Linked DNA regions of Salipiger sp. CCB-MM3. The protein of the gene in region 2 binds, or shares a complex with, the protein of the main gene of each other region. Links are inferred from orthologs where the notes say so. Each region holds a gene or a part of one and is shown on either strand. Other genes may lie near its edges. The genes, in order: AYJ57_RS18130 and accD.

What was found.
Region 1: the proteins of accD (region 2) and AYJ57_RS18130 are in contact, whole or in part, in a solved structure (PDB 8UXZ), measured with the Escherichia coli proteins. The link is inferred for Salipiger sp. CCB-MM3 from one-to-one orthologs.

Annotation. Positions count from the first base shown.
Region 1 is NZ_CP014596.1:949,058-963,722, forward strand. The notes cover bases 7,256-10,162. They hold AYJ57_RS18130 (acetyl-CoA carboxylase carboxyltransferase subunit alpha), read right to left. Parts: upstream 9,237-10,162; coding sequence 8,274-9,236; downstream 7,256-8,273. Other genes in these bases: AYJ57_RS18125 (DUF1206 domain-containing protein), read left to right, coding at 7,256-7,382; AYJ57_RS18135 (LysE family translocator), read right to left, coding at 9,372-9,980; AYJ57_RS18140 (Lrp/AsnC family transcriptional regulator), read left to right, coding at 10,053-10,162. Also shown: AYJ57_RS18085 (IS110 family transposase), read left to right, coding at 1-822; AYJ57_RS18090 (hypothetical protein), read left to right, coding at 1,677-2,921; AYJ57_RS18110 (TIGR02300 family protein), read right to left, coding at 4,569-4,886; AYJ57_RS18115 (M48 family metallopeptidase), read left to right, coding at 4,993-5,685; AYJ57_RS18120 (GntR family transcriptional regulator), read left to right, coding at 5,720-6,373; more of AYJ57_RS18125, read left to right, coding at 6,480-7,255; more of AYJ57_RS18140, read left to right, coding at 10,163-10,505; AYJ57_RS18145 (GMC family oxidoreductase), read left to right, coding at 10,555-12,315; ilvD (dihydroxy-acid dehydratase), read right to left, coding at 12,504-14,333. UniProt on the Escherichia coli protein: Component of the acetyl coenzyme A carboxylase (ACC) complex. First, biotin carboxylase catalyzes the carboxylation of biotin on its carrier protein (BCCP) and then the CO(2) group is transferred by the carboxyltransferase to acetyl-CoA to form malonyl-CoA.
Region 2 is NZ_CP014595.1:1,406,587-1,421,168, forward strand. Bases 11,759-14,582 are described here. They hold accD (acetyl-CoA carboxylase, carboxyltransferase subunit beta), read left to right. Parts: upstream 11,759-12,605; coding sequence 12,606-13,559; downstream 13,560-14,582. Other genes in these bases: AYJ57_RS06940 (CPBP family intramembrane glutamic endopeptidase), read left to right, coding at 11,759-12,474; AYJ57_RS06950 (bifunctional folylpolyglutamate synthase/dihydrofolate synthase), read left to right, coding at 13,604-14,582. Also shown: AYJ57_RS06870 (ABC transporter ATP-binding protein), read right to left, coding at 1-530; AYJ57_RS06875 (ABC transporter ATP-binding protein), read right to left, coding at 527-1,276; AYJ57_RS06880 (branched-chain amino acid ABC transporter permease), read right to left, coding at 1,269-2,252; AYJ57_RS06885 (branched-chain amino acid ABC transporter permease), read right to left, coding at 2,249-3,169; AYJ57_RS06890 (ABC transporter substrate-binding protein), read right to left, coding at 3,291-4,421; AYJ57_RS06895 (winged helix-turn-helix domain-containing protein), read left to right, coding at 4,642-5,037; modA (molybdate ABC transporter substrate-binding protein), read left to right, coding at 5,107-5,895; modB (molybdate ABC transporter permease subunit), read left to right, coding at 5,896-6,588; modC (molybdenum ABC transporter ATP-binding protein), read left to right, coding at 6,585-7,694; AYJ57_RS06915 (GntR family transcriptional regulator), read left to right, coding at 7,741-8,439; AYJ57_RS06920 (DMT family transporter), read right to left, coding at 8,451-9,365; AYJ57_RS06925 (hypothetical protein), read right to left, coding at 9,474-9,848; AYJ57_RS06930 (DUF6478 family protein), read right to left, coding at 9,862-10,638; AYJ57_RS06935 (dihydroxy-acid dehydratase), read right to left, coding at 10,751-11,311; more of AYJ57_RS06940, read left to right, coding at 11,587-11,758.

The DNA.
Region 1 (14,665 bases), on a different replicon or contig from region 2:
CTCGGTCATACTGTCCGGCTGATGCCGCCGATGTACGTCAAACCTTACGTGAAACGGGGTAAGTCCGACGCGGTCGATGCAGAAGCCATTTGCGAGGCCGTGACGCGACCGACGATGCGTTTTGTCGAGATCAAGTCCGAGGACCAGCAGGCGCTTCTCTCCTTGCACCGCGCACGGGACTTCGTGGTTCGACAGCGCACCCGGTTGATCAACATGCTCCGAAGCTTGGCCGCGGAATTCGGGGTTGCCATCGCCCGGGGCGTCACGCGGGCTATCGATTTTGCGAAAGGGATCATCGAGGGCAAGCAGTCCGGGTTCCCCGAGCTCGCCCAAGACGTTCTGCGGGTTCTCAGCCGTCAGCTGGTCGAACTGCACAACCGCCTTCGCTGGTACGAGATCACCATGCGTATCCAGGCTCGTCTCAGCCGCCAAGCGCAACTCCTGCAGACCATTCCCGGCGTCGGACCAGTGACCGCCTCGGCCGTGGCCGCCACGATCGGGTCGGGTCACCAGTTCAAGAGTGGTCGGGAATTTGCGGCGTGGCTTGGTCTGACACCGCGCAACCACTCCAGCGGTGGCAAAGAGCGGCTGGGAAAGATCACGAAGATGGGCGATCGGTACCTGCGCCAGCTTATCGTCGTCGGGATGACATCGCGTGTGCGGCAGGTCACCAATCATCCCGAGCGTGCCGATCCCTGGCTGACGAAGCTGTTGCAGAGAAAACCGGCCCGGCTCGCGACTGTCGCCATGGCGAACAAGACGGCGCGGATCATGTGGGCGGTGCTGACCAGAAACGAACCCTACCGCCCTCACACAGCCTGAGACATACCGAAACAGCGAGATAGCAAGACCGACGATGTGATGGTGTACCCTTCAGCCGCAACGATCAGGACGCTCCGCCGAATGTCCAGGGCGCAATTGCCCGCTTTCCAGATAGGAACCTGACCTGCGGATCCCATCAGGGCCAGCGGTGTGAAACGCGCAAACAGGCCGGACACAAGACCGCTTCTGAAAAGGTACACGAGATCATTTACGACTTGCTATGCGGGAGCCATCCACACAAGACTTTCGCTGAGGGAGCAGCATGTGGGTCTTGAACCGAGCGCTTGATGGGACGGCGCCGGACCAGCCCCTGAAATCTTGCGGCAGACTTGAAAGAGCATGGCGGCGCCAACCAAATGGATAGGTGCGTACCTGTTTAGATGGCCCCTTTAAACTAGACAGGCCCATTTCGAGGCAGCGGCCTGAGGCCTTGTCGGTGAGTGGACCCCTTAGTCCGAATCTGCCAGTTGGCTATCTGGCTATTAGGTCCGATACTAAGGGCTTTGGGTTCGTTTCCCAGGATTTCTGATCAGCATCTGCCTCGGCGTGGGCTGCGCCTCATGCCGGGACATTTGTCTTTCTCGATCTGATTGCAGGATTTCCGGATGTACTCTGTAAAACAGCAAGTCAAGCAGCGTATCCTTGCCTCGCCCCACCGGATGCGGAACTCTTCGAGCCAGTCGTTTGCCCTGCCAAGAACGCGTCGCGCAATTTCCTTTTCCTGTAATCCCTCCCTTGCAACTTTAAGGCAGTAAGTGGGCGAAAATTAAAAGCTTTCCGAATCCCAATCGCACTCGATAACCTGACCGCACTTTGTAGATGAATCTTTTTCCGGAGAATTGGGTGGCTGTGCGATGAATAGTCTTTGGACGGTGGTCCTCTCTCTGGCGATGAACCTTCTTGCGCTCGCAGTGCCGCTCGCTCTGCTTCAGGTCTACGACCGAATTCTCCCAAATCAATCCATAGGCACGGCCGTCGCAGTGTTTTCAGTGGCGGCAATCTGCGTGATTGCGGCGGCATTTCTGCGCTACGTGCGCTCGGCAATTCTCGGGCGGCTCGGGGCCGAGGCGGAATACCGGCTCTGGATGCGGGTCGTGCGTGGCGCCTTCGCACTGCCATCCGGAGGCGACCTGACTGCCGCACAGCGGGAGAGCCTCTTCGCGGCACCGCAGAAAGCTCAGGATGCGCTCGTCGGACAGGCCTTGTTGCCCGTCTACGACGCGCCGTTCGGGGTGCTGTTCCTGGCCCTCGTCTGGTTTCTTGGCGGGCCGATCGTGATGGCGCCTTTGCTGGTCGTGGCTGCCGCGCTTCTGGCGATAGCGGTGACTACGCGAGGTCATTCCGAAGCCCTGAAAGTCGAGTTCGAGAAAGAAGGCCAGGTGGATGCGCAATTTGCTCAGCTCGCAGGAGATGGCGGCGGCGCTCTGCGCCGGGGCCGCGAGGCTGCGCGGTTCGAAGAACTCTTCGAGGCGCGCCGGGACATGGCCGAAGCGCAGCGGCGGATCGACCGGGTTGATGGGCTGCTGACGGACATCACGCAAAGCGCCAGCCTGGTGGTCATGCTATTGCTGCTTGGAATTGGCGCGGGGCTGGTTCTTGGCGGCGACCTCACCTCGGGTGGGCTGGCGGCCTGCACCCTGCTGGGTTCACGCGGCACGCTGCAGGTTATCGGCTTTGCCGCGGCGCTGGTGCGGCGCAAACGCGCGCAAGTGGCGCTTCGGCAGCTCTCGGCTCTGCCGGGCGAGGAGGTCGCCGTTTCGCCCGAGGTGGCACAGAGCACGCTGCCGCTGGAACTGGCGCTCGAGGTGGCCGGCAGGGAAAGCCGCATCGCCGGTGGCGAGGTTGTAGTGATCGATGCCGGCGGCCCGCTCGCGAGCGGGCGGACGCTGAAGCATGTCGCGGACTGCATCTGGGACGGCCGTCCGCCCGTGACGCTTGTTCTCGATGGTCGGCCCGTGCGGCTGGCGCAGGTTGACGAGCGCGTGCGCTTCCTGACCGCGCAGCCCGAACTGATCGACGGAACGCTGATCGACAATATCTCACGCTTCGATCCGGCCCTGATAGACGATGCGATGGCGTTGTCGCGCGACCTTGGTTGAGCCAGCCCCTTTGAAGTGGTCCACCCACGAAGCCTGAAATCCGATAGGATTTCGGCGAACAGGAGGACTACGGAATGGCTGGAAAGCGTGAGAAGCCGGAAGACATTGTCACCAAGCTGCGTCAGGTCGAGGTGTTGCATGGCCAGGGCCTGTCGATGGCCGATGCGGTGCGGCAGATCGGGATATCGCAGCATACCTTTTACCGGTGGCGGAAGCAGTATGGTGGGATGAACCGGGCACAGTTGTCGCGGCTGAAGGAACTCGAGAAGGAGAACCTGAGGCTGCGGCGGGCGGTATCTGACCTGACGCTCGAGAAGCTGATCCTGACCGAGGCTGCCCAGGGAAACTTCTAAGCCCTTCGCGCCGCCGCGAATGCGTGGAGCATGTGCGCCAGACACTCGGCATCTCCGAACGCCGGGCCTGCCGGGTGCTCGGCCAACACCGCTCCACGCAGCGCAAGCCACCACAGGGCCGGGAAGACGAGGCGCGGCTGACCGCCGACGTCATCGATCTGGCCCGGGAGTATGGCCGCTACGGCTACCGCCGGGTCGCCGTGCTGCTGCGGCGTGCCGGCTGGCAGGTGAACCACAAGCGGGTGGCGCGCATTTGGCGGCGCGAAGGGCTCAAGGTCCCACACAAGCAGAAGAAGCGCGGCAGGCTCTGGCTGAACGATGGCTCTTGCGTGCGGCTGAAGCCCGAGCACCCCAACCACGTCTGGTCCTACGACTTCGTGCAGGACCGGACCAGTGACGGCCGGACCTACCGGACGCTCAACATCCTCGATGAATATACGCGGGAGGCGTTAATGATCCGTGTCGACAGGCGACTGAACTCCACCGATGTCCTGGACGCCCTGACCGATCTCTTCATCCAGCGCGGCCCGCCGCGGTTCATCCGGTCCGACAACGGCCCGGAGTTCATCGCGCAGAAGGTGCGCGACTGGATCGAGCTGGTGGGGGCGAAGACCGCGTACATCGAGCCGGGGTCACCCTGGGAGAACGGTTATTGCGAGAGCTTCAACAGCAGGTTCAGGGACGAACTCCTCAATGGCGAGGTCTTCTACTCGTTGAGGGAGGCGCAAATCCTCATCGAACAATGGCGAAAGCACTACAACACCGCTCGGCCGCATAGCGCTCTTGGATATCGGACACCGGCACCGGAGACCTTCATCCCCATAGATCGAAGGCCGACCATGCATTAGCATTTAACCCGGACCACTCGATGGGGTCAGCTCACATGGGCCATCCTCGGGTTTGACAGGGGAAGGGCTGCGACGGGATCAACACGCCATATGCGCGGATCAAAGCAGCATGAATTTTCGCAGGGAAAACAGCACCGGTCTGCGCGGCAGAGGCAAATTCTCCGACGCGATATGCAGAGCTATCTAGCGCTTTTCAAAGGAGGATTGGTGGAGCCTAGGGGGATCGAACCCCTGACCTCTTGCATGCCATGCAAGCGCTCTCCCAGCTGAGCTAAGGCCCCAATCGCGGTGCTCTTCGCCTTGTCCGTCAGGCCCTTTCGGGCGTTTCGGCTTCGGTCCGGAGCGGTGTCCGCCGCGTCGTCTCCGACGCTGTGCGGCGTGATCTATGGGATGCTGCGGGCGGGTTCAAGCGAAAAAATCACCGCCCGCAGAAAAAAGTTCGAAGCTTACTCTTCGTCCTCTCCGGCGACGTCGGTGATCTCGTCCAGCGAGACATTGTCGTCGTCGTCATCATCGAGAACATCATCGTCATCGAGTTCGACCTCGACGTCATCTTCGAGCAGATCTGTCTCTTCGGACTCCTCGGTCTGCGCGCGACGCGGTGCGCCATCTGCCTGGTCGGCCGACAGCATGGTGCGCTTGCCGGTGTCGAGTTGCAGCACCTCACCCGTGTAGGGCGAGACGATCGGATCCTTGTTCAGGTCGTAGAAACGCTTCCCGGTGGTCGGGCAGACGCGCTTCGTGCCCCATTCTTCTTTGGGCATGGGTGGTCCCCTTCAGCTGGCTTGTACGGTCGACAATCTGCAGCGTCTGCCATAACAGAAGAGCAGTGTCAAAACTTTTGGCCCGTGCAGTCCAGAGGCAATAAAAATGGGGCAGTTCACCCTTCCCGGCAATCCGCCGATCGCCGTCACCCTGCGCCGTTCGGCGCAGGCCCGGCGGCTGTCGCTGCGGCTGTCGCAGCTTGATGGGCGGGTCACGCTGACCCTGCCGCGGCGTCTGCCCGAAGCCGAGGCCATCGGCTTTCTGCGCGAGAAAGAAGGCTGGCTGCGCGGCCATCTCGAGCAGCGCGGCGCGGATGTCTGGATCGCCGATGGCGCGCGGCTTCCGATCGGCGGAGAAATGCGGCGCATCGTGCCGGGGGAGGGGCGCAGCCTGCGCCTCGGCGACGGGGTGATCGAGGTGCCCGGCCCGGAAGAGCGCTTTGCCGCGCGGCTCTTGGGCTGGCTGAAGGCCGAGGCGCGCAACCGGCTGGCCGAGGCGTCGGATCGCCACTCTGCCGCGCTGGGGCTGCCTTACAGCCGGCTGACGCTGCGCGACACGCGCTCGCGCTGGGGGTCGTGTACCGCCGACGGCGGGCTGATGTACTCGTGGCGGCTGGTGATGGCGCCGCCCGAAGTGCTCGATTACGTCGCCGCGCATGAGGTGGCGCATCTGGCGCAGATGAACCACTCGCCGGCCTTCTGGGCGGTGGTCGAGCAGCTTTACGGCGACTGGCGCCCGGCGCGGCGCTGGCTGCAGGTCGAGGGCGCCTCGCTGCACCGCTATCGTTTCGGCGATTGACGCCGCCCGCGCCGCATCGGAGATTGCCCGGATCATGATCCAGCCTCAGCCCCGCCCGTCCGAAGTCGTCCTGTCCGCGCATGAACGCGTCTATCGCGGCCTGCGCCAGCGCATCATGCTGGGCCAGATCCCGCCCGGCGAGTCGCTCACCCTGCGCGGCATCGGGCGCGAGTTCGATGTCTCGATGACCCCCGCGCGCGAGGCGATCAACCGGCTGGTGGCCGAGGGCGCGCTGTCGATGTCCTCCTCGGGGCGGGTGTCGACGCCGGAACTGTCGAACGAGCGGATAGAGGAGCTGGCCGCGCTGCGGGCGCTGATCGAGGTCGAACTGGCCTCGCGCGCGCTGCCGCGGGCGCATATGGCGCTGATCGACCGGCTGCAGGCAATCAACGGCACCATCGCCGAGATGATTCAGGCGCGCGACGCGGTGGGCTACATCCGCACCAATCTCGAGTTCCACCGCACACTTTATCTGCGGGCGCAGGCCCCCGCGATGCTGGCGATGACCGAGACCGTCTGGCTGCAACTGGGGCCGACCATGCGCAAGCTTTACGGGCGTCTGCGCCGCACCGAGGCGCCGCATTACCACCGGCTGATCATCGCTGCGCTGAAGGCGGGCGATGAGCCCGGGCTGCGGCTCGCGGTGCGCTCGGATGTGACGCAGGGGCTGCGGATGCTGGCCACCTGAGCACACCGGGCCGGGAACGCGCAGGAAACCGGCAGGGAACCCGCAGGGCACCCCCGGCATTGAATGGGCAAGTCCTAAAGCGCTTTTGCCAGACCGGAGCCCTGCCATGTCCCTCGCTGAATCCCTTTCCATCAAGCCGGACTCGCGCCGCGCCAAGCGGCTCGAGGATGTGAACCCCGAAGATTTCGCTTGGGCGATCCCGATCATGCGGGCCGGCTATTCGGGCCGGGGGCTGGTCTACCTCGTGGTCGCGGGCGTCTCGCTCTGGTCGATCCTGCACGGCGGGCAGGCCGAGGGCACCTCCGAGGCGATGCAGAGCCTGCAGGGCGGCTGGGGCACGGCGGTGATCGTGCTTATCGCGCTGGGGATGCTCGCCTATGCGGTCTGGCGCCTCGTTGACTGTATCTGGGATCTCGAAGCCTATGGCCGCGGCGGCAAGGGGTTGATCGCGCGGGCAGGGATGCTGGTGACCGGCGGCGCGCACCTCGGCATTGGTGTTCTGGCGGCGACACTGCTCATCGGTCGCAGCGGCGGCAGCAGCGGCAAGCAAATGCTCGATAGCGTGCTGCAGAACCCCGCCGGACAGATCGCCGTTGGCATCGCGGGTGTGCTCACCGTTGCGGCGGGCGGCTTTTATCTGATGAAAGCGGTCAAAGAGAAATACCGCAACCACCTCAAGGCCAACCATTTTACCACCCATTGGAACGCCGCGCTGAAAGCAGGCCTCGCCGCGCAAGGCGTGGTGATCGGCATCATCGGCATGCTGATCTGCTACGCAGCGCTGCAGGCCAACGCTTCCGAGGCGGGCGGGCTTGGCTCGGCCTTCGACTGGCTGCAGGGGCAGGTTTATGGCCGCGTGCTGGTGGGTCTGCTATGCCTTGGCCTGCTGGGCTTCGCGCTCTTTTGCTTCGTGAACGCGGCGTACCGGATCATTCCCAAGGCTGCAGATCCCGGGATCGAGTCCCTTGGCGCAAGCCTGCGCGCCAAGGCCGAAAATGCGACATCCTAAGGGCAGGGCGCTGGCCGGCGGTGCCTCTGTTGCTAATGCTCTGCATTAGGAATTCGGAAAGCCTAGGTAAATGAACATGATAGGCGCGCTCGCTTCGAAATGAGGTGAGCGCGTTTTTCCTTAGTGAGGTGCAGAATTTGACGTTTATGACTGCCGCAAATTCTTAATAAGGGCATTACTATGGAGGCGTGTCTACGGCGTGGAAAGATAAGGCGATAATGCGTCGCAGATTGATAAAGATGACGCTGCGAAGGCTTCGATATTTCGCTGTCCGGTGAAAGGTAAGCATATTTCAAACAGTTGAGTTTCCTCTATCCCTTGAGACGTGAAGTCCTATTTTCGCCTTGTGGGGTGGAATACATGCACCCTCGATCTTTGCGCGCAGAGAAAGCGAGCTTTGCTAGGTCACTGAAACTGCGTCGATACCAGCAAAAGCGCGGTACGGTACTCTTCAGGCCGTCGAGGCCGGTCCCGAATGGCCTCCGATCGTCATCACGGCAGGATGGGCGCTCCGCCAAGGTCGAAGCGGATCCGCAGCGGGATTTTTTTGACCCGGCGGGGGACTGCGCGGCCTATTCCGCGGGAAATTCCTTGATATTGTCTTAATTAGAGGTTTCTCTTACGTGGGTAGGCTTCCGTTCAATCCTGCCGCTTCAGGGTAAATGCTGCCGGCGTCAAAATGTGCCCCAAATTAGGCGCTCCTCTGCGCCAAAAATATCTCTCGCAGTGCGAAGAAAATCGCCCCGCATAAAGGCGAATAAATTTTTGATCCCAATCTATTGCAGTGAATTTCTCATCTTCTGGCATAACATGAAGAAAGCCCCGGAATGCGGCATTAACCGCGCTCCGGGGCTTTGGATATCAGCGCTCGGCTCGGGCCGGGCGAAAGGCTCAGGCGGCGAGGCCCTTGGCGCCCATCGAGAGGAACTTCTCGCGGCGCGCCTTGATCAGCTCGGCCGGTTTCATCCCGTCCATTTCCTCGAGCATCGCCGCGATGTTCTTGCCCACCGCCTTGATCGCGGTTTCCGCTGCGCGATGCGCGCCGCCCAGCGGCTCGGGGATCACCTTGTCGGCCACGCCCAGCTTGAGCAGGTCCTGCGCGGTCAGGCGCAGTGCCTCGGCGGCCTCGCGCATCTTCTCGGCGTCCTTCCACAGGATCGAGGCACAGCCTTCGGGCGAGATCACGGAATAGACCGAATGCTCCAGCATCGCGACGCGGTTGGCGGTGGCGAAGGCCACGGCCCCGCCGGATCCGCCCTCGCCGATGATCACCGTCACCAGCGGCACGCCGATCTGCAGGCATTTCTCGGTGGAGCGGGCGATCGCCTCGGACTGGCCGCGCTCTTCCGCGCCCTTGCCGGGGTAGGCGCCGGGGGTGTCCACCAGCGTAATCACCGGCAGCCCGAACTTATCGGCCATTTCCATCAGGCGGATCGCCTTGCGGTAGCCTTCGGGGCGGGCCATGCCGAAGTTGCGCTCGATGCGCGACTGGGTGTCATTGCCCTTTTCGTGGCCGATCACCATCACCGGACGATCGTTGAACCGCGCCAGGCCGCCCATCACCGCGTGGTCGTCGGCAAAGCCGCGATCCCCGGCCAGCGGGGTGAACTCGGTGAACAGGGCTTCGATGTAATCCTTGCAGTGGGGACGGTCCGGATGCCGCGCCACCTGACATTTCCGCCAGGGCGTCAGCTTCTTGTACAGATCCTTGAGCAGGTCGTCGGCCTTGCGATCAAGGGCCGCGGCCTCGTCCTCCACATGCATCTCTTCGTTCTTCCGCGCCATGGCGCGCAGTTCTTCCGCCTTGCCTTCGATCTCGGCGAGGGGTTTTTCAAAGTCGAGATAATGCGTCATGCTCGGGCACTCTTGTTGGTCGCGGCCTATATGGCCTCGAAGCGGCCCGGATGCAACAAAGCAAGCTGAACGGGACGGTTCGGCGGGGTTTGCAAAGGTGGTGCGGGCTCCTATCAGGCTCCTATCAGGCCCCTTTCAGGCCAGCAGCACCGGCAGCATCGAGGCGATCAGCAGCGCCGCCATGCTCCAGTTGAAGAGCCGCAGCCGCGCCGGATTCGTCAGCACCCGCCGCAGCCCGCCGCCCATCACCGTCCAAGTGGTGGTCGAGATCGCGCCCATGGCCACATAGGTGCCCGCGACCAGCAGCACGGCGGCAAGATCGCCCGCGGCGGCGTAGAGCGTGATCGCCCCCAACGCCATCGACCACGCCTTGGGGTTCACCCATTGAAAGGCGGCGGCCTGAAGAAAGCTCAGCGGTCGCGCGCCGTTCGGGCCCGCGGCCTCACCGGCCCCTCCCGGCGCCGAGGCATGGGCGATCTTCCACGCCAGCCAGCCCATATAGAGCACCGACAGCACCGTCAGCGCGTCGCGCACCAGCGGATAGGCCTCGAAAAGCCGCATCACGCCCAGCCCGACCAGCAGCACCATCACCGGAAAGCCCAAGGCCACGCCCAGCATATGCGGCAGGCTCCGCGCGAGGCCGAAGTTGGCCCCCGAGGTCAGCAGCATAAGGTTGTTCGGCCCCGGCGAGATCACCGTGACGAGGGCGAAGGTCGCAAGCGCGAGCATGAGGTCCTGTGTCATGACGCAAGAGTTGCGCGGCCTGCGCGGAGAAAGGTTGCAATCTGCAGCGGATTGACTGCTCTAATGAAACTTATGAGCGATTTAGATGAGACTGACCGCAGGATATTGCGCGTATTGAAGTCCGATGGTCGGATCAGCAACCTCGCGCTGGCCGAAACCGTGGGCCTGTCGCCCTCGGCCTGCCTGCGCCGTGTCGCCATGCTTGAGAAATCCGGCGTGATCCGCGGCTACCGCGCGGTGCTCAGCCCCGAGAAGACCGGCATCGGCTTCGTCGCCTATGTCACCGTCGGCCTCAGCCGCCACACCAAAGAGGCGCAGCAGGCGTTCGAGCGCGTCATCACCCGCTCCCCCGGCGTCAAGGAGTGCCACAATATTACCGGGAACCTCGAATATCTTCTCAGGATCGAGGTGGCCGATCTTGCTGCCTACAAGGAGTTCCACACGGAGGTTCTTGGCATGTTACCGCAGGTAAGCGCCATAACCTCTTATGTGGTCATGGGTTCGCCCAAGGACGAAAGAGCCTGAGCGGGTCCGATTCGGGCAGGTGGCGATCTCTGCGGGGGTGGCGGCGAAGATGGAAGATTTTGACGGGAATATGACCGACGCGCAGGCGGGGGAGTTCGATTACATCATCGTGGGGGCAGGATCGGCGGGCTGTGTGCTGGCCGAACGGCTCTCGGCGGACCCCGACAACCGGGTGCTGCTGCTCGAGGAGGGCAAGGGCACCGGCGGTCACTGGCTCAGTCAGGTGCCACGGGCGCAGCAGCGGCTGCTCGAGGACCCGACGCGCCGCTACAGCTATCACGTCGAGCCCGGCCCGCGCGGCCCGGCAGAGCGCTGGCTGCGCGGGCGGATGCCCGGCGGCACCAGCGCGGTGGGCAATGCGCTCTGGCTGCGCGGCGGTGAGGCGGATTGGACCCGCATGGCGCGCGCCTTGGGCAGCGAGGATTGGGGCTGGGCCGAGATGTCGCGCTGCCTGCGCCAGATCGAGCATCACGCCTTTGGGGCCAGCGACACCCGCGGTCGCGGCGGCCCGCTGGAGGTCAAGCTCGGCCAGCCGCTGTCGCCGCTGATGCAGGCGGTGATGCAGGCCGGGGCCGAAAGCGGCTGGCGCCAGCGCTACGATCCCAACGAGGAAGACCCCGAGGGGCTCGGCCCGGCGGCGTGGACGATCGACGAGAAGGGGCGGCGGACCACGGCGTGGACGGCCTTTGTGCGCCGCGCGCGCGACCGTCCGAACCTGCGCATCGAAACCGGCGTGCGCGTCGACCGGGTGCTGCTGGACGAGGGCCGTGCGCGCGGCGTCGAGGGGCGCCGCGGCACCGCGCAGCTGCTGTTCGACGCGCGCGGCGAGGTGATCCTCTGCGCCGGGGCCATCGTCACCCCCAAGCTGCTGATGCTGTCCGGCATCGGCGACGGCATGGCGCTGCGCCGCGCCGGGATCGAGGCGAAACACCACAGCCCCAACATCGGCTGGGGGCTGCGCGATCAGCTGACGCTGGCTACCAACTGGCGGCTGCGGCATTGGCGCGACAGCGACAACCGGGCGCTCACCGGCATGCGGCTGTGGCTCAACGTGCTGCGCTTTTTGGTTTCGAGCGAAGGCGTGCTGAGCCGGGGCGGCGCGGAACTGGTTGGTTTCGTCGCGGCGCAGAAGGGCGCCGAGCGGCCCGACACGATGATCTCTGCCGCCGCGCATTCCTTTGATCCGGCGCAGGGGGTCAGCGGCTGCGAGGCCGAGCCCGGCATGCGTCTCACCTGTCACACGCTGCGGCCCGACAGCACCGGCTATGTCTTTGCCTCCGGGCCCGATCCGGACCTGCCGCCGCAGATCGAAGCCAATTACCTATCGAACGAGCGCGACCGTCTGCGCGCGGTCGAGGCGGTGCGGCTGCTGCGCAAACTGGCGCGGCGTCCGGCGCTGTCGGAGTTCATCGAGGGCGAGACGGTGATCTCGGCATGGGCCAAGACCGACGATGACATCCTCGATCTTTACCGCCGCTACAGCCGCTCGGCCTGCCATGCGGTGGGCAGCTGCGCCATGGGCGTCGAAGAGACCATGCCGCTCGATGCGCGGCTGCGGGTGCGCGGCATCGAACGGCTGCGGGTCTGCGACGCCTCGATCTTCCCCGAGATGCCCGCAGGAGGCACGCTGGCGCCGGTGATGGCCGCCGCGTTGCGCGCCGCCGAGCTTATCCTCGCCGATGCCGCCGGGCGCGATGCGACCGGCGAAGAAACGGACACGCAGCTGGACCCTGATGCAGAGGCCGAGCCAGATGCCGCCGCGCCCGCCGAAGCCGCCACAACAGAGGCACGCGAAACCCGCGCCAGCTAGCCCCGGCGCCGCGTCCCGCGTCTTCGCTTAGACAAAAATTCCCGGGGGAGGCCGCGCGCAGGCGCGGCCCGGGGGCAGCGCCCCCAAAAAGAAACGGCCATCCCCGCGGGGCCCGGGGGCAACGCCCCTAAAAAGAAACGGCCGTCCCCATGGGGACGGCCAATTTCGTTCTACCTGCCCGAGGCGGCTCAGATCTGCCGCACGGCACCCTTGGCGGCCGAAGTGGTCAGCGCGGCATAGGCCTTCAGCGCCTTGGAGACCTTGCGCTTGCGCTGCTCGTCCGGCTGCCAGCCCTTTTCCTCGCGCGCCGCACGACGCTCGGCGATCACCGCGTCATCCACCGCAAGGTTGATCTTGCGGTTGGGGATGTCGATCTCGATCATGTCGCCCTCTTCCACGAGGCCGATGGTGCCGCCCTCTGCCGCTTCCGGCGAGACGTGACCGATCGACAGGCCCGAGGAGCCGCCCGAGAAGCGCCCGTCGGTGACCAGCGCGCAGTCTTTGCCAAGGCCCTTCGATTTCAGGTAGGAGGTCGGGTAGAGCATTTCCTGCATGCCCGGACCGCCGCGCGGCCCTTCGTAGCGGATCAGCACCACGTCGCCCTTGTGCACCTTGCCGGTGAGGATCGCGCTCACCGCGGTGTCCTGCGATTCAAAGATGCGCGCGGGGCCGTGGAACGTCAGGATCGACTCGTCCACGCCCGCGGTCTTCACGATGCAGCCATCCTCGGCGAGGTTGCCGTAGAGCACCGCAAGCCCGCCATCCTTGGAAAACGCGTGCTCGGCGTCGCGGATCACCCCGGCCTGACGGTCGAGATCAAGCGTGTCATAGCGCATGGACTGCGAGAATGCGGTGGTCGAGCGCACTCCGCCCGGCGCGGCGCGGAAGAAATCATGCACCGATTCCGAGTTGGTGCGCGTCACGTCCCAGCGGTCGAGCGCATGCGCCATGGTCTCGGCGTGCACCGTGTGCACCGAGGTGTCGAGCAGGCCGGCACGGTCGAGCTGGCCGAGGATCGACATGATGCCCCCCGCCCGGTGCACGTCTTCCATATGCACGTCGTCCTTGGCGGGCGCGACCTTGCACAGCACCGGCACGTTGCGCGACAGCCGGTCGATGTCGGACATCTCGAAGGGCACTTCGCCTTCGTTCGCGGCGGCCAGCAGGTGCAGCACGGTGTTGGTCGAGCCGCCCATGGCGATGTCCAGCGTCATGGCGTTCTCGAAGGCCTTCACCGTGGCGATCGAGCGCGGCAGCACCGTGGCGTCGTTCTGCTCGTAGTAACGCTTGGCGAGGTCGACGATCAGATGACCGGCCTCGACGAACAGCCGCTGGCGGTCCGAGTGGGTGGCCAGCGTCGAGCCGTTGCCGGGCAGCGACAGGCCAAGCGCCTCGGTCAGGCAGTTCATCGAGTTGGCGGTGAACATCCCCGAGCAGGAGCCGCAGGTCGGGCAGGCGGCTTCTTCGATCGCCTGAACCTGCGCGTCGGTGTATTTGTCGTCGGCGGCGGCGACCATGGCGTCGACCAGATCCAGCGCCTTTTCGGTGCCTTCCCATTCGACTTTGCCCGCTTCCATCGGGCCACCCGAAACAAAGACCACGGGGATGTTGAGGCGCATGGCGGCCATCAGCATGCCGGGGGTGATCTTGTCGCAGTTGGAGATGCAGACCATGGCGTCGGCGCAATGCGCGTTGACCATATATTCCACCGAGTCGGCGATGATCTCGCGCGAGGGCAGCGAGTAGAGCATGCCGTCGTGGCCCATGGCGATGCCGTCATCCACCGCGATGGTGTTGAACTCCTTGGCGACGCCGCCGGCCTTCTCGACCTCGCGGGCGACCATCTGGCCCAGGTCCTTGAGGTGCACGTGGCCGGGCACGAATTGGGTGAAGGAGTTCACGATCGCAATGATCGGCTTGTTCCAGTCGCCGTCCGTCATGCCAGTGGCGCGCCACAGGCCGCGGGCGCCGGCCATGTTGCGGCCGTGGGTGGTGGTGCGGGAGCGATAGGCAGGCATGGGGCATCCCCTCGGAGTTTGGATTACCGGGGGTGTTTAACGCCCATAGGGGGCAGCGGCAAGGGCAAGGCGATGCCGCAGCGCGGCGCGACGCAAGAAGGTTGCGCTTTGCGGGGGTTCCCGCGTTCGAAAGTTCTCATGAACCTCCGTAAGGGCGCAATTTTTCGTGCGCCGACAATGCCCTTTCGCCAGCCCCGCCCGGACTCAGGGCCAAAGGCCGCCGGGCGTGCGCCTGCCCGTACCGGCGGGCTGGCGCTTTGGTGGGCGAGCACGACGTTCGACACTCGTCCAAGCTTGGCCAGGATAAAGCGCAGACCGCAGCCGTCGCGGCG
Region 2 (14,582 bases):
CGCTTGAGCACCGCCAGCGCGTCCCAGATTTCCTGCCGCACCAGTGGCGCAAGCCCTTCGGTCGCCTCGTCCAGCACCAAGAGCCGCGGGTTGGTCATCAGCGCACGTCCGATCGCCAGCATCTGCTGCTCGCCCCCCGAAAGCGTCCCCGCCACCTGCCCGCGCCGCTCGGCAAGCCGGGGGAACAGCGCCTCGACGCGCGCCTGATCCCACGCGCCAGGGCGCGCCGCGGCGATGAGGTTCTCGGTCACCGAAAGATCGCGGAAACAGCGCCGCCCCTCGGGCACCAATCCCACCCCCAGCCGCGCCACCCTGTGCGAGGGCAGTTTCGCGATGTCCTGCCCGGCAAAGCGGCGCGTGCCCCCGGCGGGCATCATCCCGCACAGGCAGCGCACCGTGGTGCTTTTGCCCATGCCATTGCGGCCCATGAGCGCGAGCACCTCGCCCTCTTCGATCTCCAGCGACACCCCAAAGAGCGCCTGCGAAGCCCCGTAAGAGGCGGTGATGTCGTGCAGTTCCAGCAGGCTCATGTGGCATCCCCCAGATAGGCGTCACGCACCTCGGGGCTGCGGCGGATCTCATCGACCGTGCCGGTGGCGATGATACGCCCGTAGACCAGCACAGAGATGCGGTCGGCGAGGGCAAACACCGCGTCCATGTCATGTTCAATCAGCAGGATCGGCGCCTCCGCGCGCAGGGCCGAGAGCACGCCGGTCAATTGCTTGGAGCCTTCGCCTCCCAGCCCCGCCATCGGCTCATCCATCAAAAAGGCCTTGGGCTGCAGGGTCAGCGCCACCGCGACCTCAAGCTGGCGGCGCTGGCCGTGGCTCAACTCGCTGACCACGGTGGCGGCGTGATCGGCCAGCCCCATGCGCTCGAGCGCGGCCATGGCCCGGTCCCTCAGCTCGGCCCGTTTCAGCGCAGGCCGGAAGAACCGATAAGGCGAGCCCGTCGCCCCCAGCGCGCCCAAGAGCGCGTTCTGCAGCACGGTGTCCTCCATCGCCAGCGCCGAGACCTGAAAGGTCCGCGCCAGCCCCATGCGCGCGCGGGCCATGGTGCTGAGCCCGGTGACATCTCGCCCGAGGAACTGCACCGTGCCCTCATCGGGCACGAGATTGCCCGAGAGCTGCTTGATCATCGTCGATTTGCCCGCGCCATTGGGGCCGATCACCGCGTGGATCTCTCCGGGGCGCAGGTCGAGCGTGATGCCGTCCGAGGCGCGCAACGCGCCGAAGGATTTCACCAGCCCGCGGGTTTCCAGAACCGGCTCAGTCATGCGCCTTCCCCCGCCCGACCAGCAGCCCGACGAGGCCACCGCGCGCAAAGAGCACCACCGCCAGCAGCAGGATGCCCAGCCAGATGTGCCAGAACTCGGACATATCGCCGAGGAAATGCTCCAGCATCACAAAGACCGCCGCGCCGACCACCGGACCGAACAGCCGCCCGACGCCGCCGAGGATGATAAAGACCATGATCTCGCCGCTCGTCTGCCAGCTGAACATCGTCGGGCTGACGAAGCGGTTGAGATCGGCGAAAAGCGCCCCCGCCAGACCGGTGATCGCGCCGGAGATCACAAAGCCCACCAGCCGCAGGCGTTTCGGGTCGAGGCCCACCGCACGCACCCGCTCGGGGCTCTGCCGCGCCGCGCCAAGCGCGAGGCCGAAGGGGCTGCGCGCCAGCAGATGTGCGCCGAAAAGCACCGCGCAGAGCACCGCGTAGCACAGGCCGAAGAACTGGATCGGATCGAGCGTGTTCAGCCCCGGAAAGCCGTTACGCACGTAGATCGACAGCCCGTCCTCGCCGCCATAGGCGCTCCACGAGATCGAGAAGAAGTAGAACATCTGCCCGAAGGCGAGCGTGATCATGATGAAGTAGACGCCCGAAGTGCGCAGCGCCAAGAGGCCGATGAGCCATGCCGCCAGCGCCGAGGCCAGAACCGCCACCAGCCAGATGAAGGGCATCGAGGTGGAGCCTTCGAACAGGAACGGCCATTCGAACATCGGCTCGTAGTTCTGCACATGGCTGGCGAGGATGCCCATGGCATAGCCGCCGATGCCGAAGAAGGTGGCGTGGCCAAGGCTCACCAGCCCGCCGATGCCGAGCGCGATGTTCAGCCCCACCGCGGCCAGCGCGAGGATTGCGGCGCGGGTCGCCAGCGTGATGGTAAAGGGCTCGCCCATGACATGCGCCGCCAGCGGCACGAGGCCGAGCGCCAGCAGCACCACCGCGCCGAGGATACGTTCGCGGCTCATGATTTCGCTCCGAAGAGGCCGGTGGGTTTCCAGACCAGCACCGCCGCCATCAGCACGTAGATCGCCATCGAGGCCAGCGCCGCCCCGGTCTGCGTGGCGGCGGCGGGGTCCATGAACAACCCGAAAATCTGCGGCAGGAAGATGCCGCCCAGTGTATCCGTGAGCCCGACGAGGATCGCGCCGACCAGCGCCCCTTCGATCGAACCGATGCCGCCGATCACGATCACCACGAAGGCAAGGATCAGCACCGGCTCGCCCATGCCCACCTGCACCGACTGGATCGCCCCCACCAGCGCGCCCGCCAGCCCGGCGAGCGCCGCGCCGAGGGCAAAGACCAGCGTGTAGAGCCGGGCGATGTCGACGCCGAGCGCGGCGATCATCTCGCGGTCGTTCTCACCGGCGCGGATGCGGATGCCGAGCCGCGTGCGGGCGATCAGCCAGAACAGCAGCGCGGCCACCACAAGGCCCATGCCGATGATGAACAGCCGGTAAAGCGGGTATTGGATGCCGCCCGGCAGGGTGACCGGCCCCGAAAGCGCCTCGGGGATATCGAGATAGAGCGGGAAGGATCCGAAAATCCAGCGCGTGCCTTCCGAGAAGATCAGGATCAGCGCGAAGGTGGCCAGCACCTGATCAAGGTGGTCGCGATCATAGAGCCGCCGGATCACCAGCCGCTCGACCATTGCGCCCGCGGCGGCGGCGGCGGCCAGAGCGGCAACCAGCGCCAGCACGAACGAGCCTGTGGCGGCTGCGGTCGCGGCAGCGGTGAATGCGCCGACCATGTAGAGCGAGCCATGGGCGAGGTTGATCAGCCCCATGACGCCGAAGATCAGCGTCAGCCCGGCGGCCATGAGAAACAGCATGACGCCGGATTGCAGCCCGTTCAGCACCTGCTCGGCGATGAGGATGGGGGTCATTCTTTAGTCCGTCTCAGGTCAGCGGCGGGCCGTGGTCCGCGCGCCCGGCATAGGTACCGAGATGTACCAAGGTCGGGCGCGGCCCACCCCGGATCGCTCCGAGGGGCCGCGCCCGGCAGGGTCACATCTTGCACTCATCCTCATAGGCGTGGCCGCGATCCTCGATCGCCGTGCCGACGATCTTGTTGGTGAGGATATCGCCTTCCTTCACCACCTCGCGGACATAGATGTCCTGAATCGGGTGATGGCTGGCCGAGAACTCGAACTCACCGCGGACCGAGGCGAAATCGGCCTCTTCCAGCGCCGCGCGGAAGGCGTCCTTGTCGCTGACCTCTGCCTTATCCAGCGCCGAGAGCAGCAGCAGCGCGGTGTCATAGCCCTGCGCCGAATAGAGCGACGGCAGGCGGTCGTATTTGGCCAGATAGGCCTCGACGAAATGCGCGTTGCTCTCGTTCTCGAGGTCCTTGTTCCACGAAGAGGTGTTCTTCACGCCAAGCGCCGCGTCGCCCACCGCCTGCAGGATGTTCTGGTCGAAGGAAAACGCCGGACCGATCAGCGGCAGTTCCACGCCACTGTCGGCATATTGCTTGAGGAAAGAGATCCCCATACCGCCGGGCAGGAAGAAGAACACGCTGTCTGCGCCCGAGGCGCGGATCTGCGCGATCTCGGCGGCATAGTCGGTCTGGCCGAGTTTGGTGTAGACCTCTCCGGCCAGCTCGCCCTCGAAGAACCGCTTGAAGCCGTTGAGCGAATCTTTCCCGGCCGGGTAGTTCGGCGCGAGGATGAAGGCGTTCTTGAACTCGGCGCTGGTGGCATAGGCCCCCGCCGCCTCGTGCAGGTTGTCGTTCTGGTACGACACCGAGAAATAGTTCGGGTTGCAGCCGCGGCCCGCCAGCTGCGCCGGTGCGGCGTTGGTCGAGAGGTAGAACAGCCCCTGCGCCGTCGCCGAAGGCACCACCGCCATAGCAAGGTTCGACCAGACGATGCCGGTCAGCACGTCGACCTTCTCCGACTGGATCATCCGGTCGGCGATCTGCACCGCCACATCGGGTTTGCGCTGATCATCCTCGACCACCACTTCCAGATCGTCGCGGCCCGCTTCCTCGATCGCCAGCATGAAGCCGTCGCGCGTGTCGATGCCAAGGCCTGCGCCGCCGCCCGAAAGCGTGGTGATGAGCCCGACCTTGGTCTCGGCGGAACCTGCCGTCGCGCAGGCGACGAGCGCCGCCGAGGCGAGAAGCTGTTTGAGCATGGGTATCTCCCTGTTGTCCCTTCGGGCGGCCTCTTGCGGGCTGCCGTTCTTGATTGCGGCCAGTCTTGGACAGACGTCGGGGAAAGACAAGTGCGCGTGAACGCGGCGCGCGCGTCAAGGCGGGATCGTTGCACCGGCGCGCCCGAAACGCCCGAAATACCCGGAGGCGCAGCCCGATCCGCCGCTTGCCAGCTTCGTTTGGATGCGGGATGACTTGCGCATGTGCGAGACACCTCCAGACAGCGCGCCGCGGCTGCGGCTGCGCATCCTCTTCGGCACCGACGCCATGCTCGGCCCCGGCAAGGCCGACCTGCTGGAGCATATCCGCGAGACTGGCTCGATTGCCGCCGCGGGCCGTGCCATGGCCATGAGCTACAAGCGCGCGTGGAGTCTCGTCGAGGAAATGAACCATGCGTTCCGCGACCCGCTTGTGGCCAGCAGCCGCGGCGGCACCAAGGGCGGCGGCGCGCATCTGACCGAGACCGGCGAGGAGGTGCTGGCCAACTATCGCGCGCTCGAAGAGACCATTGCCGAAGCCGGGGCCGACCGGATCGAGACGCTGCAGAGCCTGCTGCGTGGGCAAGACGGTCCGTCCGATATTCCCGAAGGGAAATAACGCTTGCCCGGGCGGTCCTCGATTGCGATATGTTTTGCCGAACATATCAGGCCTTCAGGATTTTCCCCTATGCCCTTTTCCCGATATTTTGCCCGCCTCGCGGGGTCTGCCCTGCTTGCCAGCCTGCCCTTTGCGGCGCAGGCGGATGAGGTGACGGTTTTTGCCGCCGCCAGCCTGAAGAACGCGATGGACGAGATCAAAGCCGCCTATGAGGCCGGATCAGACGACAAGATCACCGTTTCCCTCGCCGGGTCCTCGGCGCTGGCCCGGCAAATTCAGCAGGGCGCGCCCGCGGATATCTTCATCTCGGCCAATGAGCAGTGGATGGACAAGCTGGAGGCCGAAGGGCTGCTCGAGCCGGGAACGCGCAGCGACCTGCTGCGCAATTCGATCGTGCTGATCGCGCATGGACATGACGCCGCCACGGTCGAGATCGGCTCGAGCCTCGACCTGCAAGCGCTGCTTGATGGCGGGCGGCTTGCGATGGCGCTGGTCGATGCGGTGCCCGCGGGCATCTACGGCAAGGCCGCGCTGGAAAGCCTCGGGATGTGGCAGCAGACCGCCCCCGACGTGGCACAGGCCGACAATGTGCGCGCCGCGCTGGCGCTGGTCTCGACCGGGGAGGCGCCGCTCGGCATCGTCTATGCCACCGACGCCGCCGCCGACGACAACGTCAGCGTGATCGGCACCTTTCCCGAAGACAGCCATCCCCCGATCATCTACCCGGTCGCCGATATCGCCACCCGCGACACGCCCGCCGAGGCGGCCTTCCTCGACTATCTGCACGGCCCCAAGGCCCGCGCCGCCTTTGAGCGGCAGGGCTTTGTCATGGCCGGTCCTGCGAAGACAGGCGGCTGAATGGATTGGCTCGGCCCCGAGGAATGGCAGGCGGTGCAGCTTTCGCTGCGGGTCTCCTTCTGGGCCACGCTGGGTGGGCTGCCGCTGGCGGTGTTCACCGCCTACGCACTGGCGCGCTGGCGCTTTCCGGGCCGCCAGTTGCTCAACGGGCTGGTGCATCTGCCGCTGATCCTGCCGCCCGTCGTGACAGGCTATCTGCTGCTGCTGACCTTCGGCACGCAGGGGCCGGTGGGCTCGGTGCTGAATGAGATCGGCGTGGTCTTCGCCTTCCGCTGGACCGGCGCGGCGCTGGCTGCCGGGGTGATGGCGTTTCCGCTGCTGGTGCGCGCCATCCGCCTGTCGCTGGAGGCGGTGGATCCCAAGCTCGAACAGGCTGCGGCAACGCTGGGCGCGCCGCGCGCGTGGGTCTTTGTCACCGTCACCCTGCCGCTGATCGCCCCCGGTATCATCGCCGGAGCGGTGCTCGGTTTTGCCAAGGCGATGGGTGAGTTCGGCGCGACGATCACCTTCGTGTCGAACATCCCCGGCCAGACCCAAACCCTGCCCTCGGCGATCTATGCGTTTCTGCAGGTGCCCGGCGGCGAGGGCGCGGCGCTGCGCCTGGTGGCGGTCTCGGTCGCTGTGGCGATGTCGGCGCTGCTGCTGTCGGAATGGCTGGCGCGGCGGGCCCAACGGCGGGTGGCGGGCGCATGACGCTGTCGGTCGCCTTGCAGCACAGGTTCGAGGGGTTCGAGCTCGACGCGCGGTTCGAGGCCCCGCCGGGGATCACCGTGCTGTTCGGACGCTCGGGGTCGGGCAAGACCACCATCGTCAACGCCGTCGCCGGTCTGCTGCGCCCCGAGGCCGGGCGCGTGGCGTCGGGCGATCTGGTGCTGATGGACAGCGCGCAGGGCCTGTGGCTGCCGCCGCACCGCCGCCGCATCGGTTACGTGTTTCAGGAAGGGCGGCTGTTTCCGCATCTCACGGTGCGGCAGAACCTGCGCTACGGCCAGTGGTTCGCGCCGCGGGGCGCCTCCCCGGCCAGCTTCGACACCGTGGTCGAGATGCTAGGCATCGGGCCGCTGCTGTCGCGCCGCCCCGGCGCGCTCTCGGGCGGTGAGAAGCAGCGCGTCGCGATCGGACGCGCCCTGCTGTCAGCGCCGCGCATGATCCTTGCCGACGAGCCGCTGGCCTCGCTCGACGAGGCCCGCAAATCCGAGATCCTGCCCTATTTCGAGCGGCTGCGCGACGCCGCGTCGGTGCCCATCCTTTTCGTCAGCCATTCCGCCGCCGAAGTCGCACGGCTCGCCACCACCGTCGTGGCGCTGGAAAAGGGCCGGGTGACGCGGCAGGGCCCCGCCGCCGAGGTGCTGGGCGATCCGGCGGTCACCCCGCTCGGCGCGCGGGCCGCTGGCGCGCTGCTCACCGCCCATGTGGCCTGTCACCACGAGGACGGGCTGACCGAACTGCGCGCGGGCGACACGCCGCTGCTGATCCCGCGCCTTGGTGCCGCGCCGGGCACGCGGGTGCGGGTGCGCATCGCGGCGCATGAGGTGATCCTGTCCCGACAGCGCCCAGAGGGCCTTTCGGCGCTCAATATCGTCAGCGGCCGGGTGCATGAGATCCGTTCGGGCGACGGGCCGGGCATGATGGTCTCGCTCGACACCGGCGCCGGACGCATCCTTGCCCGGATCACCCGCCGCTCTGCCGAAGCGCTCGGTCTGGCGCCGGGTGTACCCTGCCACGCGGTGATGAAAAGCGTCGCCGTCGCGCCCGAAGACATCGGCGGTCCGGCGCGAAAGCGAACGCCATTGTCGTAATCCATCCCTCGGGTTAGCATTCACCTGTGTAAAAGGTGATTTTGTAATGATGGATTTCCGGGAGGAGTTCTCCCCGGCCCCCGCGTGCGATCTTTCACCCGCGCATGAGTTGGTCCGGGCCCTGCGGGATGCGATCTCGCGAAATCGGTTCAGCCCCGGTTTGCGGCTGAACCTGACCGAGCTTGCCGAGACCACCAGTTTTTCACGTGAATCAATCGAAGCCGCGGCGCTGCTGCTAGAGGACGAAGGGCTTGTAGCCCGCCTTACGGCGACCGACGTCAAAGTGCGGGCGATTTCGGAAATCCACGCACGCAACGCCCATTTCCTGCGCGAGCAGACCGAGGTCGCGATCCTGCGCCGGGTCGCCGAGATCGCCGACACGGCGCTGCTGACCGACCTGCGCGAGCAGATCATGCGGCAGAAGCTGGTCAGTGCCCGCGGGCCGCAGGACCTGCTGCGCCTCGACGACCGGTTTCACCTGACGCTGTGCGAGGCCGCTGGCTATGGCAGTCTCTGGCCGCAACTGGAGCGCTGGAAGCGCTGCACAGATCGGGTGCATTTCACCATGGGCACCTATGATTCCTCTCCCGAGGCCGCGATCGAACAGCATGCCGCCATCGTCGATTGCCTCGCCATGCGGGACGGCGACGGCGCGGCGGCGGCGATGCGCTACCATCTGCAGCAGGCGAAGCGGCTCTTGGCGGAGTTTCTGCACGACGAGACCAAGCGGCCTGACCCCACTTAAGCCGCACTTACCTAGCCCTGTGGCGTCATCCCCGGGCGCGCCTTGAAACGCTTCAGCCCAAGCGCGCGCTCGCGCAGGATGATGGCGATGCCCGAGGCGATCACCACCGCCGAGCCAAGCAGCATCAGCGGCGTCGGCATCTCGCCAAAGACCACGTACCCGATGAGAATGGCAAAGAGGATCGACGCATAGTCGAACGGCGCCAGAAGCGCCGCCTCGGCGCCCTTATAGGCCGAGGTCAGGCAGATCTGCGCCACCCCGCCCAACAGCCCCGCGCCGATCAGCATGGCCGCCTCGGTCGGGCTTGGCATCACCCAGCCAAACGGCAGGGTCAGCAGCGACAGCCCCGTCGCGGTCAGCGAGAAATAGAACACGATGGCCGAGGTCTGTTCGCTCTGCACCATGCGGCGGATGTGGATCTGCACCAGCGCCCGCAGCACCGCCGCGGTCATCACAAAGCCGATCCCCCAAAGCACCGCCGGGCTCACCTCAGAGACGGTCAGCAGCGGCGCCATGACGATGGTCACGCCCAGCAAGCCGATAAGAACCGCCGAGGTGCGGAAAAGCCGGATCTTCTCGCCCAGAAGCAGCGCCGCGAAAAGCACGGTGAGCGGCGATGCGGCATAGCCGAGCGCAGTCACTTCGGGCAGCGGCAACAGCCCCAGCGCGGCGAAGGTACAGCCCATGGCGCCGACGCCGACAATGCCGCGCAGGAAATGCGCCATTGGGCTCGCGACCCGCAGCCCCGAGCCAAGATCTCCGCGCCACATCAGCCAGCCGAGGATCACCGGAATGGCGAAGAACGAGCGGAAGAACACCGCTTCGCCCGTGGGCACCTGCTCCGAGGCGGCCTTGATAAGTGCGGACATGATGACAAAGAGCACCACGGAGGTGAGTTTCAGCGCAATGCCGCGCAAGGGGGACATGAAGGACTCCGCGGCGACGCGCCGAAAGAATAAAATCCTGCGCAGACTGGCCACTGGCGCCCGGAAGGTCAACCTGCGGACGGGCCCGCAGACCCGTTTAGTACGGTCTTATCCACCGGTCTCGAGGCAATGGCGCCGGAACGCCCGCTTGAGCATGTCGAGTTCTGCCCGCAACAGCGACATCTCGGCCCGGAAGTCGCTGCCCAGAGCCTCGCCGGCGATCAGCGTGAAACTGTCGAGCATCTGGTCCGAGCCTGTTTCGCGGATCATGAAGGTCTGCACCCCGTCGCCCACCGCTTCGACCGGCACCGGCACATCCAGCGCCCATTGTCCGGGCGCGCCCATGGCGGCCAGCGTCACACCGCGCACCGCCGCCCCTTCGAGAGTGACCGAAATCTCGGGCTGGCCGTCCGCCGGACCGCTCAGCAGCCCCTGCCATATCCCCTCGCGAAAGCGCGTCTTGGTCAGCGTGTAGTCACTCATCTGCATCCCCGGCTCATAGTTCCGCCCGCGGGCGTCGGCTGAAGGTGAGGTCCCGCAGGATCACCTCGTTCATCTCCGGCCCTTCGAAGATCAGGTCAAGCCACATGGCATCGACCCGCTTCTCGTTCAGCCGCGTATAGGCAAGGTCGAACTCGACGTTGATCTCTTCGGCGTTCAGCGGCAGTTCCCGCACGACCTGCTCGGTGTTCGGCCCGTGACGGATGTTCAGCCGTGCAAAAAGCTCCAGCGGCTTTTCCATCTCGGCGATGGTCTCAACCCGGAGCAGATGCCGCCGGGTGAGCCCCTCGCAGGCCTCTTGCGGCAGGGTCACCGCCAGCGACAGATATGAGCCACGAAAGCGGAACACGTCGAGCCGCAGCCCGTAGGGCGCAAGATCGGATTCGCGCAGGTTGCGGATCTGGCGCAGCGTGATCTCTGAACGCGGACAATCGTGAAACAGCGTCGCCTCTTCGCCAAGCGGTGCCTTGCCGGGCACCGAGGCGATGCCGGGCTGCGGCAGCGGGCCGCGCCAAAGCTCGGGCCGCCATGCCCAGTCGGCATCCGCCGGGCGCGGAAAGCTCTGATTGCCGATCAGCGGCAGCGCCAGCCGTTCCTCGGCCACGTAAAGCAGCCTGTCGAGTTGCTGGCGCAGGCGGCGGGCCGCGCCGCGCAGGTTGCGCAATTCGGAAAGCGGCGTGTCCGGCGCGGCGGCGGCGGCCCGTGTCCAGCGGCGCAGAACGATCGCCTGCAGCGCGCGGCGCGCCAAGCGGCTGCTGGTCTTCTCGCTCATCTGCCCTGTCCCATAGCGTCGCGTCTCCTTGGCCCCGGTGCCGGGGCAACTGCCCGCGTTGTTATGGCAAATCCCGAAGATCGAATAAACGGGGGCGCTGCGCGTGACCGGCTCAGCGTTGCGCGGTCGCCTCGGGGCTGAGCGCGGCGATCCGGGCGCGCACGGCCCGCAACATCCCCGCGCCGTCCGAACCAGCCAAGGCGCTGCCCTTCGGCGCATAAAGCGCGAGGATCACCAGGCGACCGTTCTGATGGAAAGCCCCGCGCCAGTAACGCGGATCACCCGCGTCGAGCATCCGGTTGCCGCCTGCCGCAAGATGCACCAGCGACAGACCGTCCCGCACGCCGCCACCAGAAATCTCTGACTGGCCCGCCTCGGCGGCCATGACCTCGGGCGATGGCAGGCGGCGCCCGGCGCCCGCCGGGCCGATGGTCACCGTCAGCATCATCGGCTCGACCACCGCGCCTTCGCCGCCGCTCAGGATCTGGCACGAGGCAAGCAGCGCAAAGCCCTGCCCTGCCCGCCGCTCGAGCGTGACCGGGTCGATGCAATAGCCTTCGGGCCCCGCAACAACGATGGCGCCGCCCTCGAACTGCGCCTGCCGGAGCGGCGTCGGCGGGGTGCCGAGCTGCCCTTCGCAGGCAGCCAGAAGACCCGCCGCCAATATCAGCACAGAGGATCGCCAGCGCCGGGCGCGGGGTTTTGCGGGGCTCAAAATCATCCCCTTGGGTTAGCGAAGCCCCTGCGAGTGCACAAGAATGAAAGCCCGGAGTTCACCTTCACGTCACGCGCCCGGGAATTGACAGAATCCGCCGCGCGCTGGAAACTTGGCAAAAATCGGACAACCAAAGTGTTTCGCTCGACCATTTTTCCAATCAGAGCCGCGATATTGGGCTCGCTCACCGACAATGACGCGCCGCGGCATAGATCGCGGCACGGGTCACAGCGATGAGCTATCGCCCCTTCGTCATGCTGACCGCTACCGCCCGCCGCCCCGAGCTTTGGCGTCTTGCCCTTGGGATTTGCGTCGCGATCGCGGTGAGCTTTGTGCTGGGCCAGATGCTCTTTGCCATCGTCACGCTTTTCCTGCCGCCGGGCAGCGACAGCGCGCTGGCCGATGCGATCCGCCGCGCCGATGCGCCAGCGGGAATGCTTTTGCTGCTGGCCTCGATGGTCACCATGGGCGTCGGGGCAATCGCCGCGGCGCGGGCGCTGCACGGGCGCAGCGCGATCACTCTTATCGGCCCGCCGCCCGTGGCGCTTCATCAGTTCATCCGTGTCGGGCTGGCGGCGGGCGCGGCGGCGCTGGTCGCGGCGGCGGTCACCATCTGGGCACAGAGCACGCCATTGAACCCGGGGCTCGCGCCGCTGCGCTGGCTGGCGCTGCTGCCGCTGACGCTTCCGGCGATCCTGTTGCAGACCGCCAGCGAGGAATTGTTCTTTCGCGGCTACCTGCAAACCCAGCTTGCCGCGCGGCTGCCGCAGCCTTGGGTCTGGCTCTGCCTACCTTCGGCGCTTTTCGCGCTGGGGCACTACGCGCCCGGAACCTATGGCAGCGCGGCGATCTATGTGGCGCTCTGGGCCTTTCTCTTTGGCCTTGCCGCCGCCGATCTGACGGCGCGCTCGGGCACGCTGGGTCCGGCGATGGCGCTGCATTTTGCCAACAATCTTGTGGCACTGGCGCTGGTTGCGCCCGAAGGGCAGATGTCGGGCCTTGCGCTGATGCGCTGGCCGTTTGCGCTGGATGACACCGCGATGCTGATGCGGATGCTGCCGCTTGATCTGATCACCCTGCTGATCACCTGGCTTGCGGCGCGGTTGGCGCTGCGCCGCTGAAGCCCCGGCTCCCCCCGACCAGCGTGGAAAGCAGGCCGTGATTGCATTTCCCTTGCCGCTTGCTTAAGTCAGCGCCAACCCAAAGCCCCTGACGCCGCAGGGCACGCTCGGAAAACAAGGGCAGCACCGCAATGAACTGGATCACCAACTACGTCCGTCCCCGGATCAACTCGATCTTCTCGCGCCGCGAGGTCCCCGACAATCTGTGGACCAAATGCGATTCCTGCGGGACGATGCTGTTTCACCGCGAGGTGACGGACAATCTCGGCGTCTGCACCAACTGCAGCCACCACATGAACATCACCCCGCGCGCGCGCTTCGACGCGCTGTTCGATGGCGGTGTGTTCAACGAGGTCGCCGTGCCCGAGCCGATCGCCGATCCGCTGCAGTTCCGTGATCAGAAGAAATACCCCGACCGGATGAAGGCCGCACAGCGCTCGACCGGCGAGAAGGACGCGATGCTTGTCGCCTCCGGCGAGATCAACCGTACCCCGGTGGTGGCCTGCGCGCAGGACTTCACTTTCATGGGCGGCTCCATGGGCATGTATGTCGGCAACGCCATCGTCGCCGCAGCCGAGGAAGCGGTGAAGCTCAAGCGCCCGCTGATCCTGTTCTCTGCCGCCGGTGGCGCGCGGATGCAGGAAGGCATCCTGTCGCTGATGCAGATGCCGCGCTCGACCGTGGCGATCCAGATGCTGCGCGAGGCGGGCCTGCCTTATATCGTCGTGCTGACCCATCCGACCACAGGCGGCGTCACCGCCTCTTACGCGATGCTGGGCGACGTGCAGATCTCCGAGCCGGGCGCATTGATCTGCTTCGCCGGTCCGCGGGTGATCGAGCAGACCATCCGTGAAAAGCTGCCCGAGGGCTTCCAGCGCGCCGAGTACCTGCTCGAGCACGGCATGCTCGACCGGGTGACCGACCGCCGCGAACTGCGCGGCGAGCTGACCACCATCCTGCGCATGCTGATGGGCATGCCGCCCGCCGTCGCGGGTGATCTGCCCTCGCCCGCTGCCGACGCGCCTGCCGAAGCCGCGCCCAAGGCAGAGGCCAAAGCTGACAAGAAGAAGAAATCCGCCAAGTGACCAGCGTGAGCAGCGCCGCCAGTTCCGACGCCATCCTCGACCGGATGATGTCGCTGCATCCCAAGATCATCGACCTCACGCTCGACCGCGTCTGGCGGCTGCTCGAGGCGCTGGACCATCCCGAGCGCGCCCTGCCTCCGGTGATCCACCTTGCCGGAACCAACGGCAAGGGCTCCACGCAGGCGATGATCCGCGCCGGGCTGGAGGCGCAGGGCAAGCGCGTGCACGCCTATGTCTCGCCGCATCTCGTGCGGTTCCACGAGCGTATCCGGCTGGCGGGTGAGTTGATCTCCGAAGACGCGCTGAGCGCCGTGCTCGACGAATGCTGGGAGAAGAACCAGCGCGCGCAGATCACCTATTTCGAGATCACCACTTGCGCCGCGCTGCTGGCATTCGCCCGCACGCCCGCGGATTACACGCTGCTGGAGACCGGCCTTGGCGGGCGGCTCGACGCCACCAATGTGGTGGAAAAGCCCGCGCTGACGATCCTCACGCCGATCTCGCTCGACCACCAGCAGTACCTCGGCGAGACCCTTGCCGAGATCGCCGGTGAGAAAGCCGGTATCCTCAAGCGCGGCGTGCCCTGCGTCGTCGGCCCGCAGCCCGAGGAAGCGATGGAGGTGATCGAGGCCCGCGCCGCAAAGCTCGGCGTGCCGCTGCTGGCGCACGGCCAGCACTGGCATGTGACCGAGGAACGCGGGCGGCTGGTCTATCAGGACGAGACCGGTCTTCTGGACCTGCCGCTGCCGAACCTGCCCGGACGCCATCAGCTGGCCAACGCCGGCGCGGCGCTGGCGGCACTGCGCCACCTCGGGTTCGGCGAAGAGGCCTGCGAGGCCGCCGTCACCTCGGCGGATTGGCCCGCGCGAATGCAGCGCCTCACCCATGGCCCGCTGCTGAAAGCGGCACCACTGGCCGAGCTCTGGCTCGACGGCGGGCACAACCCGGCGGCTGGCGAGGCTCTGGCCGAGCACCTGACGCGGATGCCGCGGCGGCCCACGCATCTGATCTGCGGCATGCTGA